2 regions of the Pseudomonas sp. MPDS genome follow, and region 2 is predicted to be linked to the other one. Evidence: predicted binding sites of a transcription regulator. Region 2 holds the regulator's gene; the other holds the start of a gene.
What was found. The regulator sigma-54, encoded in region 2, starts transcription at its own class of promoters, with help from an activator protein. The targets are predictions, from matches to a motif close to ANTGGCATNNANNTTGCTNT.
Positions count from the first base shown of each region.

Region 1: a site for sigma-54 is predicted at 4,022-4,041, ahead of glnA (type I glutamate--ammonia ligase). Genes of this name have one in related genera too.

Region 1 is NZ_CP054128.1:664,398-671,987, forward strand. Features, by position in the region: gene glnL (nitrogen regulation protein NR(II)) at 1-237, opposite strand, end outside; gene HQ912_RS02865 (DUF4124 domain-containing protein) at 469-1,092, opposite strand; gene HQ912_RS02870 (DUF4124 domain-containing protein) at 1,089-1,607, opposite strand; gene HQ912_RS02875 (chorismate mutase) at 1,841-2,398, opposite strand; gene glnA (type I glutamate--ammonia ligase) at 2,521-3,927, opposite strand; gene thiI (tRNA uracil 4-sulfurtransferase ThiI) at 4,256-5,710, shown strand; gene typA (translational GTPase TypA) at 5,849-7,590, shown strand, end outside.
Region 2 is NZ_CP054128.1:1,294,381-1,301,970, reverse strand. Features, by position in the region: gene HQ912_RS05620 (KpsF/GutQ family sugar-phosphate isomerase) at 1-923, shown strand, start outside; gene HQ912_RS05615 (KdsC family phosphatase) at 924-1,448, shown strand; gene lptC (LPS export ABC transporter periplasmic protein LptC) at 1,456-2,028, shown strand; gene lptA (lipopolysaccharide transport periplasmic protein LptA) at 2,015-2,563, shown strand; gene lptB (LPS export ABC transporter ATP-binding protein) at 2,563-3,288, shown strand; gene HQ912_RS05595 (RNA polymerase factor sigma-54) at 3,452-4,945, shown strand; gene hpf (ribosome hibernation-promoting factor, HPF/YfiA family) at 5,022-5,330, shown strand; gene ptsN (PTS IIA-like nitrogen regulatory protein PtsN) at 5,343-5,807, shown strand; gene rapZ (RNase adapter RapZ) at 5,810-6,667, shown strand; gene HQ912_RS05575 (HPr family phosphocarrier protein) at 6,683-6,955, shown strand; gene pmbA (metalloprotease PmbA) at 7,169-7,590, opposite strand, start outside.

The sequences.
Region 1 (7,590 bases), 630 kb from region 2:
TTCGCGCTTGGTGAACGGGTGCGCCTGTTCCACTGCCTGGCGCAAGGAGTTGAGCGCCTCGGCCGATTCGGTGAACAGCTCGCTGATGAACTGCCCGTGGCTGCGCTGGCCGCTGACGGCCAGCAGCATCTCTGCCGCCGGGTTCATGTACTCGAGCCGCAGTTCGGCATCGAGCAGGATGGTTGCGGTGGTGAGGTTATCGAGTAGCAAGCGGTGTAGTGCGTCGCTAATGGTCATCAGGACCTCTTTTGGAGCGTAAGCAAGCACGCGTATGACGCGCCGATACAAGGAAAATGCAAAAACCAAACCAAGGCTCCGAAAAGAAGCGTTTAGAGCCTCAAACGAACCTTTTTCGCCCGATTGCGTAGCGTTCTGCCAGCTTTTTCGGGTACTTTCGAACCAAAATGGGCTGGAATTTGAGTAGGGTGCAGACACTTGCACCAATATAGTGCGCCATCCAGGCGGGCGTTAGAAGAACGGCAGGATGCTGCTTTGCTCTTCTGCGGGCTTGTCGGTGAGGGGGCATTCGGGACGCTGGCCGTAGTCGGCGGTGGCGCAGGGTTTGATGCGGCGTTTCTGCGCCAGGGAAATGCGCTGCATGTGGAAGGGCTGGTTGGCGGTACGTTCGACGATGCGGCCCTGCTCATCGAGAATCTCTACCGCCAGATGATGGCTGCCCCGATCAATGTTGCTCAGCGCGAACACTGGGCTGGGTCCAGGTTCGCCTGTGGGGTTGCCATCCAGTAGCAGTCGGTAGCGGTGGCCTTTTTGCAAACCGGGTTCGCTGGTGACCGTGACGATCAGTTCCCCCGCTGTGCTGCGTATCGTGGCATCCGGTTCAGGGATCAACAGTCGCAGCATTTCGTAACGGAACATGGGATCGGGCTTTTTTGCAGGCGCCGACGCCGAGGCTGCGCCGGAGGGCGGTGTCGCCATCCGGTTGGCGGGCGGCAGTTGCACTTTCTGTGCGTTACCGGGACGCGGTTGATCGGTGAAGACGCGATTGCCCTGGGCGTCGATGTAGGTATAGACCTGCGCTGCCCCCAGCCCTGGCAGCACGGCCAGGCACAGCACGAGCAGCCAGCGGATCATGGGCGGTGCACCCGTTGCACGGTGAAGATGACGGTTTCGCTCTGTTGCACAAGATGTTCGCCGTCGATGACCTGTACCGCCAGGCTGTGCTCGCCCCGGTCGATATTCACCAATTGCAGGCGCGGCACGTTGCTCGGCTGGCCATAGGGCTGGCCGTCCAGCAACAACCTGAACAGATGGGGGCTTTGCAGACGCGGCCGAGCCAGGACGCCAACGGTGAAGGTGCCGTTGTTGGCGCGCAGGGCCTCTTCGCTGGGGATGTCTGTCAGCTCCAGAGTTTCGTAGGCGTTGCCTGGCTCGTCCCGGTTCGCGGCGGGCGCAGCAGCGTTCGGGTTGGTCGGGGGCTGGGGTTCGACACTGTTGAGTGGCGGCAGCTCCACTGCCTGGGCCGGTATGCCATCGGGCGGCTGGTTGCTATAGGCGGTGTTACCGTCGGCGTCGGTGTATTTGTAGATCTGTGCGGCGGCTGGCAGCGCCAACAGCAACAACAGTATTCCTGGAAAGCCACGACCCATAAAATCAACCGAAAACCGAAAGTGTTGGATTGCAGCATAGGTCAGGGGAGGCGGTTGGCCCAAGTTGTTGCACGCCATCCCTTGTGGGGGCGGTGTTCACAGCCTCCAGGTTCGACACTGGACCCCTGTGGGAGCGAGCCTGCTCGCGATGGCGGAGTGTCAGTCACACAAGTGGTAGATGGGCTGGCCTCATCGCGAGCAGGCTCGCTCCCACAGGGGAAAGATGTGTGGGCTCAGGATTTTGTGAGGACGCACAGCTCTGCGGTCGCCCGAACCAGCGCCATTTGCCGCAACGGGTCGTTACTGACGGTATGGGTGGCCTGGGCCAGCCATTGCGGGCATTGCGGGTCGGTGCGGTAGGGGCTGAAGTCGGCCAGTTGTTGCAGCAGGCGTTTTTGCAGTTGATCCAGCTGCGGGCGGATCTGCCTAACCAGGTCCGGGCGCGGTGCGTCCGGGGCTTTGCCTTGCAGTTGCCAGTCGGACAGATGCGCGTATTGCACCAGTTTGTTGGCTTCTATTTGTGCGGCGAAAAACGCCTCTACCGCTTCACTGCTCAGTTTGTAAGCTGGTGCCTGGGCGACGGCAGCGGCGATCACCTCGCGTTCGCGCTGGCGGTCTTCCACCGGTTTGCGGCTGTCCCACTTGCTCAGGGCGACCTGATCGGCAATGGCCAGGCGCTCGCCTATGGTGCCGAGCAGTGGGGCGAGGGTGGTGGGTGCGGTGGCGGCCTGGGCGGCGGTGCCCAACAACGCGGCAGACAGAGCAAGGCAGAATGAAACGCGCGAAGTCATGGGTGATCTCGTCTTCGAATCGTGGAGGGCGCAGACAATCATGCACGTAACCTGCGCCCATAAAAAAGGCCTCCCGAAGGAGGCCTCTTTTTATTCACGCCCCGTGGGGCGACGCTACCGGATCAGCAGCTGTAGTACAGCTCATATTCCAGTGGGTGTACGAAGGTGCGAACCTTGATTTCTTCTTCGCTTTTCAGTGCGATGTAAGCGTCGATGAAGTCATCGCTGAATACGCCGCCCTTGGTCAGGAACGCACGGCCCTTGTCCAGCTCTTCCAGGGCTTCTTTCAGGCTGCCACAAACCTGTGGGATTTCCTTGGCCTCTTCAGGCGGCAGGTCATACAGGTTTTTGTCGGCGGCATCGCCAGGGTGGATCTTGTTCTGGATACCGTCCAGACCGGCCATCATCAGTGCAGCGAAGGCCAGGTACGGGTTGGCAGCCGGATCCGGGAAGCGAGCTTCGATACGGCGAGCCTTAGGGCTGTTGACGTAAGGAATACGGATCGAGGCGGAACGGTTACGAGCCGAGTAGGCCAGCATGACCGGTGCTTCGAAGCCTGGTACCAGACGCTTGTAGGAGTTGGTCGACGGGTTGGTGAAGCCGTTCAGGGCCTTACCGTGCTTGATGATACCGCCGATGAAGTACAGGGCAGTGTCCGACAGGCCGGCATAACCTTCGCCGGCGAAGGTGTTCTTGCCGTCTTTGGAGATCGACATGTGCACGTGCATGCCCGAACCGTTGTCGCCGTACAGAGGCTTCGGCATGAAGGTCGCGGTGCGGCCGTATGCATCAGCAACGTTGTGTACGCAGTACTTCAGGGTCTGGACTTCGTCAGCCTTCTTGACCAGCGTGTTGAATTTCACGCCGATTTCGTTCTGGCCGGCAGTCGCCACTTCGTGGTGGTGAACTTCGACGGTCTGGCCCATCTCTTCCAGTGCGTTGCACATGGAGGTACGGATCTCGTGGTCGAAGTCGAACGGTGGAACTGGGAAGTAGCCGCCCTTGATACCAGGACGGTGGCCTTTGTTACCGCCTTCCACGTCCTGATCGGACATCCACGAACCTTGTTCGGAGAAGATCTTGAACATGGAACCGGAGATGTCGGACTTGAACTTGACCGAGTCGAAGATGAAGAACTCAGGCTCAGGGCCGAAGAAAGCGGTGTCGCCGATACCGGTGGACTTCAGGTATTCCTCGGCACGGTGGGCGATGGCGCGTGGGTCGCGGTCATAGCCTTGCATGGTCGAAGGTTCGATGATGTCGCAGACCAGGATCAGGGTCGGCTCTTCGGTGAACGGGTCCAGGACGGCAGTTTCGTCGTCCGGCATCAGGATCATGTCGGAGGCTTCGATGCCTTTCCAGCCAGAGATGGAGGAACCGTCGAACATCTTTCCGATTTCAAAGAATTCGTCGTCCAGCGCATCACGGGCCGGCATGGTCACGTGATGTTGAGTGCCTTTGGTGTCAGTGAAGCGCAGATCAATCCACTTGACGTCATGATCTTTGATGAGTTGAACCGACTTCGACATATGTCCTCCGGGTGGCTTCGGGCGGGTAATGGTGTGCCCTTAGATATGGGTGATGCCGGCGCGAATACTCTGCCAAGGCAACCTGCCTCACAAGGGAGCAATTTGCATGCCAGTGCCCCAGCATGGGTTTTTTGCACCAAATCCACGCTTTTATAGCCTGTATTCGCGGATTGTCGAACAATTGCGCACTGCAATGTGGCGTAACTTGCGAGAGATGACCTGTTTTGGTGCGCTGAAAACCGAGTGCACATTAACTGGTTAAACCTTGAGCAATTTCCGCTATAATCCGCGCCCCCCTTTTTCGGCTGGCCGTTCGCGCGCTGTTTTCATGAAACTAATCGTAAAAGTCTTCCCCGAGATCACCATCAAGAGCCGCCCGGTACGGATGCGTTTCATCCGCCAGTTGGCCAAGAACATCCGTGCCGTGCTCCGCGATCTGGACCCGGCTGTGGTGGTGAACGGCGTGTGGGACAACCTCGAGCTGGAAACCCGCGTCAGCGAACCCAAGATTCTCAAGGAAATGACCGAGCGCCTGAGCTGCATGCCGGGCATCGCGCATTTCCTGCAGGTCGACGAATACCCGCTGGGGGATTTCGACGACATCCTCGCCAAGTGCAAGCTGCATTATGGTGATGCCCTGGCCGGCAAGATTTTCTCGGTGCGCTGCAAGCGCGCCGGCAAACACCCGTTCAGCTCGATGGACGTGGAGAGATACGTCGGCAGCCAGTTGCGCAAGCAGTGTGGCGCCGCCGGAATTTCATTGAAAGACCCGCAAATTGAAGTGCGCATCGAAATTCGCGACCAGCGGTTGTTCGTGATCCACAGTCAGCACGACAGCATTGGCGGGTATCCGCTGGGTTCGCTGGAACAGACCCTGGTGCTGATGTCCGGCGGCTTCGATTCCACGGTCGCGGCCTACCAGATCATGCGGCGCGGGCTGATGAGCCATTTCTGCTTCTTCAATCTTGGCGGGCGCGCCCATGAACTGGGCGTAATGGAAGTGGCGCACTTCATCTGGAAGAAGTATGGCAGCTCCCAACGCGTGTTATTTGTGAGCGTACCGTTCGAGGAAGTCCTGGGCGAGATTCTCGGCAAAGTCGATAACAGTCATATGGGCGTCATTTTGAAGCGTATGATGTTGCGTGCCGCATCCAGCATCGCCGATCGGCTGCACATCGATGCGCTGGTCACCGGCGAGGCTATCTCCCAGGTGTCGAGCCAGACGCTGCCGAACCTGTCAGTGATCGACTGCGTGACCGAAAAGCTGGTGCTGCGCCCGCTGATCGCCAGCCACAAGCAGGACATCATCGACACGGCCAACGAGATCGGCACCGCCGATTTTGCCCGGCACATGCCGGAATACTGCGGGGTCATCTCGGTCAATCCGAAGACTGCGGCCAAGCGCGGGCGTGTGGAGCATGAAGAGAAAGAATTCGACATGGCGGTGCTCGAGCGTGCGCTCGAAAACGCCAGGCTGGTGCCAATCGATCGGGTGATCGATGAATTGGGCCAGGACATACAGATTGAAGAAGTCGGCGAAGCGCTGGCCGGTCAGATCATCATCGACATCCGTCACCCGGACGACGCTGAAGACGACCCGCTGAGTATCGCCGGTATCGAGGTACAAACGATGCCGTTCTATGCAGTGAACGCGCGTTTCAAGGAACTGGACCCTACTCGCCAGTACCTGTTGTATTGCGACAAAGGCGTGATGAGTCGCCTGCATGCCCACCATTTGCTCAGTGAGGGGCATGCCAATGTGCGCGTTTATCGACCGAGCTAAGTGCCCGGGGCTGTTTGCCTGTGGCCTGCGTCACCGGCCCCCCGACGCCGCCGACAGGCTGTAACGGCTTTGTCGGACTCAACGTAAATCGCTGCCACGACCTGTCAGCACACCGAATCCTCTGATCGAGATACACAAGTGATCGAAAATCTACGCAACATCGCCATCATTGCTCACGTTGACCATGGTAAGACCACCCTGGTAGACAAACTCTTGCGTCAATCCGGCACTCTGGAGCGCAACGAGCTCAACGACGAGCGCGTGATGGACTCCAACGACCAGGAAAAAGAGCGCGGTATTACCATCCTGGCGAAAAACACCGCCATCAACTGGAATGGCTACCACATCAACATCGTGGACACCCCGGGCCACGCCGACTTCGGTGGTGAAGTAGAGCGCGTAATGTCGATGGTCGACTCCGTGCTGCTGCTGGTCGATGCCCAGGACGGCCCTATGCCGCAAACCCGTTTCGTGACCAAGAAGGCTTTCGAAGCCGGCCTGCGTCCGATCGTGGTCATCAACAAGGTTGACCGTCCAGGCGCGCGTCCGGACTGGGTTCTGGACCAGATTTTCGACCTGTTCGACAACCTGGGCGCCACCGAAGAACAGCTGGACTTCAAAGTCGTCTACGCCTCGGCCCTGAACGGTATTGCCGGTCTGGACCACACCAACATGGCCGAAGACATGACCCCGCTGTACCAGTCGATCGTCGACGACGTACCTGCGCCGAAAGTCGACCGTGACGGTCCGTTCCAGATGCAAATCTCGGCCCTGGACTACAACAGCTTCCTGGGTGTTATCGGTGTTGGCCGTATCGCCCGTGGTCGCATCAAGCCGAACACGCCGGTCGTGGCTATCGACGCCGACGGCAAGAAGCGCAACGGTCGTATTCTCAAGCTGATGGGTCACCACGGCCTGCACCGTATCGACGTTGAAGAAGCAGCTGCCGGCGACATCGTCTGCATCAGCGGCTTCGAGCAACTGTTCATCTCCGACACTCTGTGCGACCCACTGAACGTCGAAGCGATGAAGCCGTTGACCGTCGATGAGCCAACCGTTTCCATGACCTTCCAGGTCAACGACTCGCCATTCTGCGGTAAAGAAGGCAAGTTCGTGACCAGCCGTAACATCAAGGAGCGTCTGGACAAGGAGCTGCTCTACAACGTGGCACTGCGCGTTGAAGAAGGCGACTCGGCCGACAAGTTCAAGGTTTCCGGCCGTGGTGAGCTGCACCTCTCGGTTCTGATCGAAACCATGCGTCGCGAAGGCTTCGAAATGGGCGTAGGTCGTCCTGAAGTGATCATCCGTATGGTTGATGGCGTCAAGCACGAACCGTACGAAAACGTGACCATCGACCTACCGGAAGAATCCCAGGGCGCGATCATGGAACAAATGGGCCTGCGCAAAGGCGACCTGACCAACATGGTTCCGGATGGCAAGGGCCGTGTGCGCCTTGAGTACAACATCCCGGCCCGTGGCCTGATCGGTTTCCGTAACGAGTTCCTGACCCTGACCTCCGGTGGCGGCATCCTGACTTCGATCTTCGATCGTTATGACGTGATGAAGTCCGGCGACATGTCCGGCCGTCAGAACGGTGTTCTGGTATCGGTTGCGACCGGCAAGGCACTGACCTACTCGCTGGAAACCCTGCAAGCGCGCGGCAAGCTGTTCGTCGAGCACGGCCAGGACATCTACGAAGGTCAAATCGTCGGCCTCAACAGCCGTGACAACGACCTGGGCGTGAACCCGACCAAAGGCAAGAAGCTCGACAACATGCGTGCTTCGGGCAAAGACGAAACCATCGCATTGGTTCCGCCGGTCAAGTTCACCCTGGAGCAAGCGCTGGAGTTCGTGCAGGAAGACGAACTGTGCGAAGTGAC
Region 2 (7,590 bases):
AGCTCGAAGCCGTACAAGGCTTGCTGCCCCATATCGACGCTGATTTCGTACGTGCCTGCGAGATGATTCTGGCCAGCAAGGGTCGGGTGGTCGTGGTCGGCATGGGAAAATCCGGACACATCGGCAACAAGATCGCCGCCACCCTGGCCAGCACCGGCACTCCGGCATTTTTTGTCCACCCGGCCGAAGCCAGCCACGGTGACATGGGCATGATCACCCGGGAAGACATCATCCTGGCCCTGTCCAACTCTGGCTCGACCAATGAGATCATCACCCTGCTGCCGCTGATCAAGCGCCTGGGGATCCAACTGATCAGTGTCACTGGCAATCCGGATTCGCCCCTGGCCAAAGCCGCCGAGGTCAATCTCAATGTTCATGTCGAGCACGAAGCCTGCCCGTTGAACCTGGCGCCGACCTCTTCCACCACCGCCACCCTGGTCATGGGTGATGCCCTGGCCGTGGCGTTGCTGGAAGCCAGGGGGTTTACCGCTGAAGACTTCGCGTTCTCCCACCCCGGCGGCGCCCTGGGCCGTCGCCTGCTGTTGAAAGTGGAAAACGTGATGCACGCAGGTCAGGAGCTGCCACAGGTGCCACGCGGCACGCTGCTCAAGGATGCACTCATGGAAATGACCCGCAAGGGTCTGGGCATGACGGTCATTCTCGAAACTGACGGCAAACTCGCCGGGATCTTCACCGACGGCGACCTGCGTCGCACCCTGGACCACTCGATCGACATTCACAGTGCGACCATCGAGCAGGTCATGACCCCCCACGGCAAGACTGCCCGCGCCGAGATGCTCGCCGCCGAGGCCTTGAAAATCATGGAAGACCATAAGATCAGCGCCCTGGTGGTGGTCGACGACGAAGACCGCCCAGTGGGCGCCCTGAACATGCACGACTTGCTGCGTGCGGGAGTCATGTAAATGAACACAGACCTGCTGCAACGTGGCAAAGCGATCAAACTGGCCGTGTTCGACGTGGACGGCGTCCTGACCGACGGCCGCCTTTATTTCCTCGAAGACGGCAGCGAATTCAAGACCTTCAACACCCTCGACGGCCAGGGCATCAAGATGCTGATGGCCGCCGGCGTGCAGACCGCCATCATCAGTGGCCGCAAGACCCCAGTGGTCGAGCGGCGCGCGAAGAACCTCGGCATCCCCCACCTGTATCAGGGACGAGAAGATAAACTGGTGGTGCTGGACGAGCTTCTGGGGCAACTCAACCTAAGCTATGAACAGGTCGCCTACCTCGGTGACGACCTGCCGGACCTGCCGGTGATTCGTCGGGTCGGCCTGGGCATGGCGGTGGCAAACGCGGCCGGCTTCGTGCGCGAGCACGCCCACGGCATCACCACGGCGCGAGGCGGCGAAGGGGCCGCTCGTGAATTCTGTGAACTGATCCTGCGCGCCCAAGGCCGCCTCGAGGCGGCCAACGCCGCGTATCTGTGAGCCATTTATGCTAAGCAAGAAAATTCGCACCATCGTGGTGTTCGGCTGCATCGCAGCGATTTTCGCGGCGGTCGGCTATTGGAACATCAGCCCGGAACGCTTCCTCGACCGCCCTGCGGTCAAGGTCCAGGAAAATGATATCGACTGGTATGCGACCAACACGCATACCCTGCAATACCTGCCCGATGGCAAAGTGCAGTATGAAATGACGTCCGACAAAGTCGACCACGTCAAGGCCAGCGAAATCACACTGGTCACCAAGCCAGACCTGAATATGTTCAGGGGCACCGAGTTTCCGTGGCACGTGCAGAGCGAACGCGCCGAGGTCAATCCCGACGGCACCGAAGTGGAACTGATTGATTCGGTACGCATCGCCCGGACCGATGAGAAGAACCGTACGACCATCATTACCAGCAGTCGTATGACAGTCTTCCCGCAGCGAGAATATGCGCAGACCGAGCAACCCGTTAGAATCGACGGCGCCGGTGGTGTGTCGACCGGCACGGGAATGAAAGCGTATTTGAAGGAAAGCAGGATACACCTGCTATCGAACGTAAGAGGACAGTATGAAGCTCGCTAAAACCCTCCCTATTTTGCTCAGTCTGGGCGCAGCACTGGGAAGCGCGAGCGCCTGGGCCCTCCCCACCGACCGCGACCAGCCTATCCGCATCCAGGCCGACGACGCCCAACTGGACGACAAGAACGGTGTAGCCACCTATAAAGGTGACGTGATCATCACCCAGGGTTCGATGAAGGTCACCGGCAACACCGTGACCATCACCCGCACCCAGTCCGGCGACATCGACGTCGTCACCTCGGTGGGCAACCTGGCCTACTTCGAGCAGATGCAAACCGCGGGCGACACCAAGCCGGTTCAAGGCTACGGGGTAACCATTCAGTACCACGCCGCCAAAGACCGCGTGGTGCTGATCGATCGCGCCAAGGTCATCGACAAGGACGGCAACACCACCCAGGGCGAGAAAATCGTCTACGACACGAACAAAAAGCTGGCCAGCGCCGGTCGCGCCACTGGCAGCAAGGTCACCGAGCAGCGTCCACGGATCGACATGGTCATCCAGCCGAAAAAGAAAACCGACGAGCAGAAGGCCCAGTAATGGCAACTCTGAAAGCTCAGCACCTGGCCAAGAGCTACAAGAGCCGCCAAGTCGTGCGTGATGTCAGCCTGTCCATCGACAGCGGCCAGATCGTCGGCCTGCTCGGCCCCAACGGCGCGGGCAAGACCACCTGCTTCTACATGATCGTCGGCCTGGTTCAGGCCGATCAAGGCCGCGTCCTGATCGACGACCTGGACGTCAGCCACCAGCCGATGCATGGCCGGGCGAAGGCCGGTATCGGCTATCTGCCGCAAGAAGCGTCGATCTTCCGCAAACTGTCGGTTGCCGACAACATCATGGCGATCCTCGAGACCCGCAAGGAACTCGACAAAGCCGGTCGCCGCCAGGAACTGGAAAGCCTGCTGCAGGAATTCCACATCAGCCACATCCGCGACAACCTGGGCATGAGCCTGTCCGGTGGCGAACGGCGCCGCGTGGAAATCGCTCGCGCCCTGGCCACCGCACCGAAATTCATCCTGCTGGACGAACCATTCGCTGGCGTGGACCCGATTTCGGTCGGCGACATCAAGCAGATCATCCACCATCTCAAGGCCAAGGGCATCGGCGTATTGATCACCGACCACAACGTTCGCGAGACGCTGGATATCTGTGAAACCGCCTATATCGTCAATGATGGCCAGTTGATTGCCGAAGGCGACTCCGCGACCATCCTGGCCAATGAACTGGTCAAGGAAGTGTATTTGGGCCATGAGTTCCGCCTGTAAGCGAAAAGTGTCTGGTCAATCACCTCGGCGTCGCTAATTTTATTACGTGACGCCCTAGGCAAACACTTCAGTTTCAGGCATATAATTTGCTTAAGTTTGGCGCTTCGGCGCCCTGTAGTGGATGGCGCATGTGCGCCGGCGAATAAGGTGTTAAGCCCCAGCCATGAAACCATCGCTAGTCTTGAGAATGGGCCAGCAGCTGACGATGACACCGCAGCTGCAACAGGCCATCCGCCTGCTCCAATTGTCGACCCTGGACCTGCAACAGGAAATCCAGGAGGCCCTGGAGTCCAATCCGATGCTCGAACGCCAGGAAGAAGGCGACGACTTCGACAACACCGATCCGCTGGCCGATAACGTCGAGCAAAAGACCAACACCGAAATCCCGGAACCGTCCTATCAGGAAACCGCCCCGACGGTGGATAACCTTGAGGATGGCGAATGGAATGAACGCATCCCCAACGATCTGCCCGTGGATACTGCCTGGGAAGACGTCTACCAGACCAGCGCCAGCAGCCTGCCCAGCAGCGATGACGACGAGTGGGACTTCACTACCCGCACCTCCACCGGCGAAAGCCTGCAGAGCCACTTGCTGTGGCAACTGAACCTGGCGCCGATGTCCGATACCGATCGTCTGATTGCCGTGACCCTGATCGACTGCATCAACAATCAGGGCTACCTGGACGAGACGCTTGAAGAAATCCTCGAGGCCTTTGACCCCGAGCTGGACATTGAGCTGGACGAAATCGAAGCTGTCCTGCACCGCATCCAGCAGTTCGAACCCGCCGGCATCGGTGCTCGCAACCTGGGCGAGTGTCTGCTGTTGCAACTGCGTCAGTTACCCGCCAAGACGCCTTGGCTGGCCGAAGCCAAGCGACTGGTCACCGATTACATCGACTTGCTGGGCGGTCGCGACTACAGCCAGTTGATGCGTCGCATGAAGCTCAAGGAAGATGAACTGCGCCAGGTGATCGAGCTGGTCCAGAGCCTCAACCCGCGCCCAGGTTCACAGATCGAGTCCACCGAACCCGAATACGTGGTTCCCGATGTGATCGTGCGCAAGCACAACGACCGCTGGCTGGTGGAACTGAACCAGGAATCGGTGCCCAAGCTGCGGGTCAACGCCCAGTACGCCGGTTTCGTAAAGCGCGCGGACACCAGCGCCGACAACACCTTCATGCGCAACCAGTTGCAGGAAGCGCGCTGGTTCATCAAGAGCCTGCAAAGCCGCAACGAAACCCTGATGAAAGTAGCCACCCAGATCGTCGAGCATCAGCGCGGCTTCCTGGAGTACGGCGACGAAGCCATGAAGCCGTTGGTCCTGCACGACATTGCCGAGGCAGTGGGCATGCACGAGTCGACGATTTCGCGGGTGACCACCCAGAAATTCATGCATACCCCCCGGGGCATATATGAACTGAAATACTTTTTCTCCAGCCACGTCAGCACCTCCGAAGGCGGTGAATGCTCGTCCACAGCCATCCGCGCGATCATCAAAAAACTGGTGGCCGCGGAAAATCAGAAAAAGCCGTTGAGTGACAGCAAGATCGCTGGTTTACTGGAGGCACAAGGCATTCAGGTGGCCCGCCGTACCGTCGCCAAATACCGTGAATCCCTCGGGATCGCACCTTCGAGCGAACGCAAGCGGTTGATGTAACAGGCCACGCCACAGCGTTCCAGTGGCAGGCATTTCTGCCTGCCGCTTTATGCACTGGCAACGAAGGAGAAGCTGTATGCAAGTCAACATCAGTGGACACCAACTGGAAGTGACCGAACCTCTTCGCGAATACATCGGCGAAAAACTCGAACGATTGGAGAGGCATTTCGACAAGATCACCAACGTGCAAGTCACGATGAACGTCGAGAAGCTGCTGCAGAAAATCGAAGCCACGTTGCATATCCCCGGCGGAGAGGTGGTTGCCAATGCTGCGCATGAAGACATGTATGCCGCGATTGACCTGCTGACCGACAAGCTGGATCGCCAACTCAAAAAGCATAAGGAAAAGACCCAGAGCCTCCTCCAGGGCGCGACCGGTCGTTAACCCCCCTAATCCATGATCCGACTAGAATCCATCCTGACCCCCGGCCGTTCCCAGGTGAACGTGCCGGGTGGCAGTAAAAAGAAAGCCCTCGAACAAATTGCCAACCTGATCCACCGAGAGGTACCGGATCTGGAAATGCAGGATGTCTTCGAGGCCCTGTTTGCCCGTGAAAAACTGGGCTCCACCGGCTTTGGCAACGGTATCGCCATTCCCCATTGCCGCCTCAAGGCCTGTACAGCGCCGATCAGTGCGCTGCTGCACCTTGAAGCCCCCATAGATTTCGACGCCATCGACGGCGCACCGGTCGACCTGCTGTTTGTACTGCTGGTACCGGAAGCGGCGACCGATGCGCACCTTGAGCTGCTGCGCCAGATCGCCAGCATGCTGGACCGCAAGGAAGTGCGCGAGAAATTGCGCAGCGCGCCGAGCAACGAAGCCTTGTATCAGGTTGTCCTGGACGAGCAGAACGGTCATTAAACATGCGCATGATCATTGTCAGCGGACGCTCCGGCTCCGGTAAAAGCACGGCGCTTAACGTGCTTGAGGACAGCGGCTACTACTGCATCGACAACCTGCCGGCCGGCCTGCTGCCGGAACTGGCCGAGCGCGCCCTGATCCACACCGAACTGGCGCAACCGCTGGTGGCGGTCTCCATCGATGCACGTAATCTGCCGAGCCACCTGTCGCGGTTCCCGGAGCTGCTCGCGGAAGTGCGCAATCGGCACATCCAGTGCGATGTGCTGTATCTGGATGCCGATGAGGAGACGCTGCTCAAGCGTTTCTCCGAAACCCGTCGGCGTCATCCCCTGAGCAACGCAAGCCGCTCCCTGGCCGAAGCCATTCATGACGAGAGTCAGCTGCTGGGGCCGATCGCCGACCTGGCGGACCTGAAGGTCAATACCACCCACCTGAACCTGTATCAACTGCGCGACACCATCAAGTTGCGTCTGCTGAACCAGCCGGAGCCAGGCACGGCATTTCTGGTGGAGTCGTTCGGTTTCAAGCGCGGAATGCCGGTAGACGCCGACCTGGTGTTCGATGTGCGCTGCCTGCCCAATCCTTATTGGAAACCGGAGCTGCGCGAACAATCGGGGCTCGACCAGCCGGTGATCGACTACCTGGCCGCCCAGCCGGATGTCGAGGAAATGTACCAGGACATCTCCAGCTACCTGCTCAAATGGCTGCCGCGCTTTGCCGCGAGCAACCGCGCCTACGTCACGATTGCCATTGGCTGTACCGGTGGCCATCACCGCTCCGTCTACCTGACCGAACGATTGGGTCAGCTCCTGCAACAGTCCCTGAAGAACGTCCAGGTTCGCCACCGCGACCTCAGCTAAAGGATTCACATCGCGATGCCCGCTCTGGAAATTGAAATCATCAACAAGCTGGGCTTGCATGCCCGCGCGTCAGCCAAGTTCGTCGGTGTGGCAGGTCAGTTTCCTTGCGAGATACTCGTGGGCCGTGACCCCGAGAAAATGATCAATGGCAAAAGCATCATGGCCATGATGATGCTGGCAGCCGGCCAAGGCACCAAAATCCATCTGCGAACCGAAGGTGAACAGGAGCAGGAGGCGCTGGATGCGTTGGTGGGGCTGATCAACAACTACTTCGATGAAGGCGAATAGCCTTAAGCTCTGAAGCAGATTCATTGTGGCGAGGGGATTTATCCCGGCTGGGGTGCGAAGCAGCCCCAAAACCTGACACGGCGATGAGTCAGGCAGTTTGAATGGGGCGCTTCGCACCCCAACGGGGATAAATCCCCTCGCCACAAGGTTCCTCTAAATATAAAAAGGCGCGTCATCCACTTGGATGACGCGCCTTTTTTACTGCGCTGAAGGTCAGCTACCCGCTACCGTCATTCGCTCGATCAACACCGAGCCGGTGCGGATGTTGCTGCGCAGTTCCAGGTCGTTACCCACCGCCAGGATCTGCTTGAACATATCGCGCATGTTACCGGCGATGGTGACTTCCTGGACGGCAAACTGAATCTCGCCGTTCTCGACCCAGAACCCCGCCGCGCCGCGAGAATAGTCCCCGGTGACCATGTTCAGGCCATGCCCCATCAGTTCCGTCACCAGCAGGCCACGGCCCATGCGACGCAGCAAGGCTGCCTGGTCCTCTTCGCCATGGGTCACGAACAGGTTATGCACGCCACCGGCATTGGCGGTGCTGGGCATGCCAAGCTTGCGACCGGAATAGGTGCCGAGAATATAGGACACCAGTTCGCCATTCTCCACGAATGGCTTGGCGTAGGTGGCCA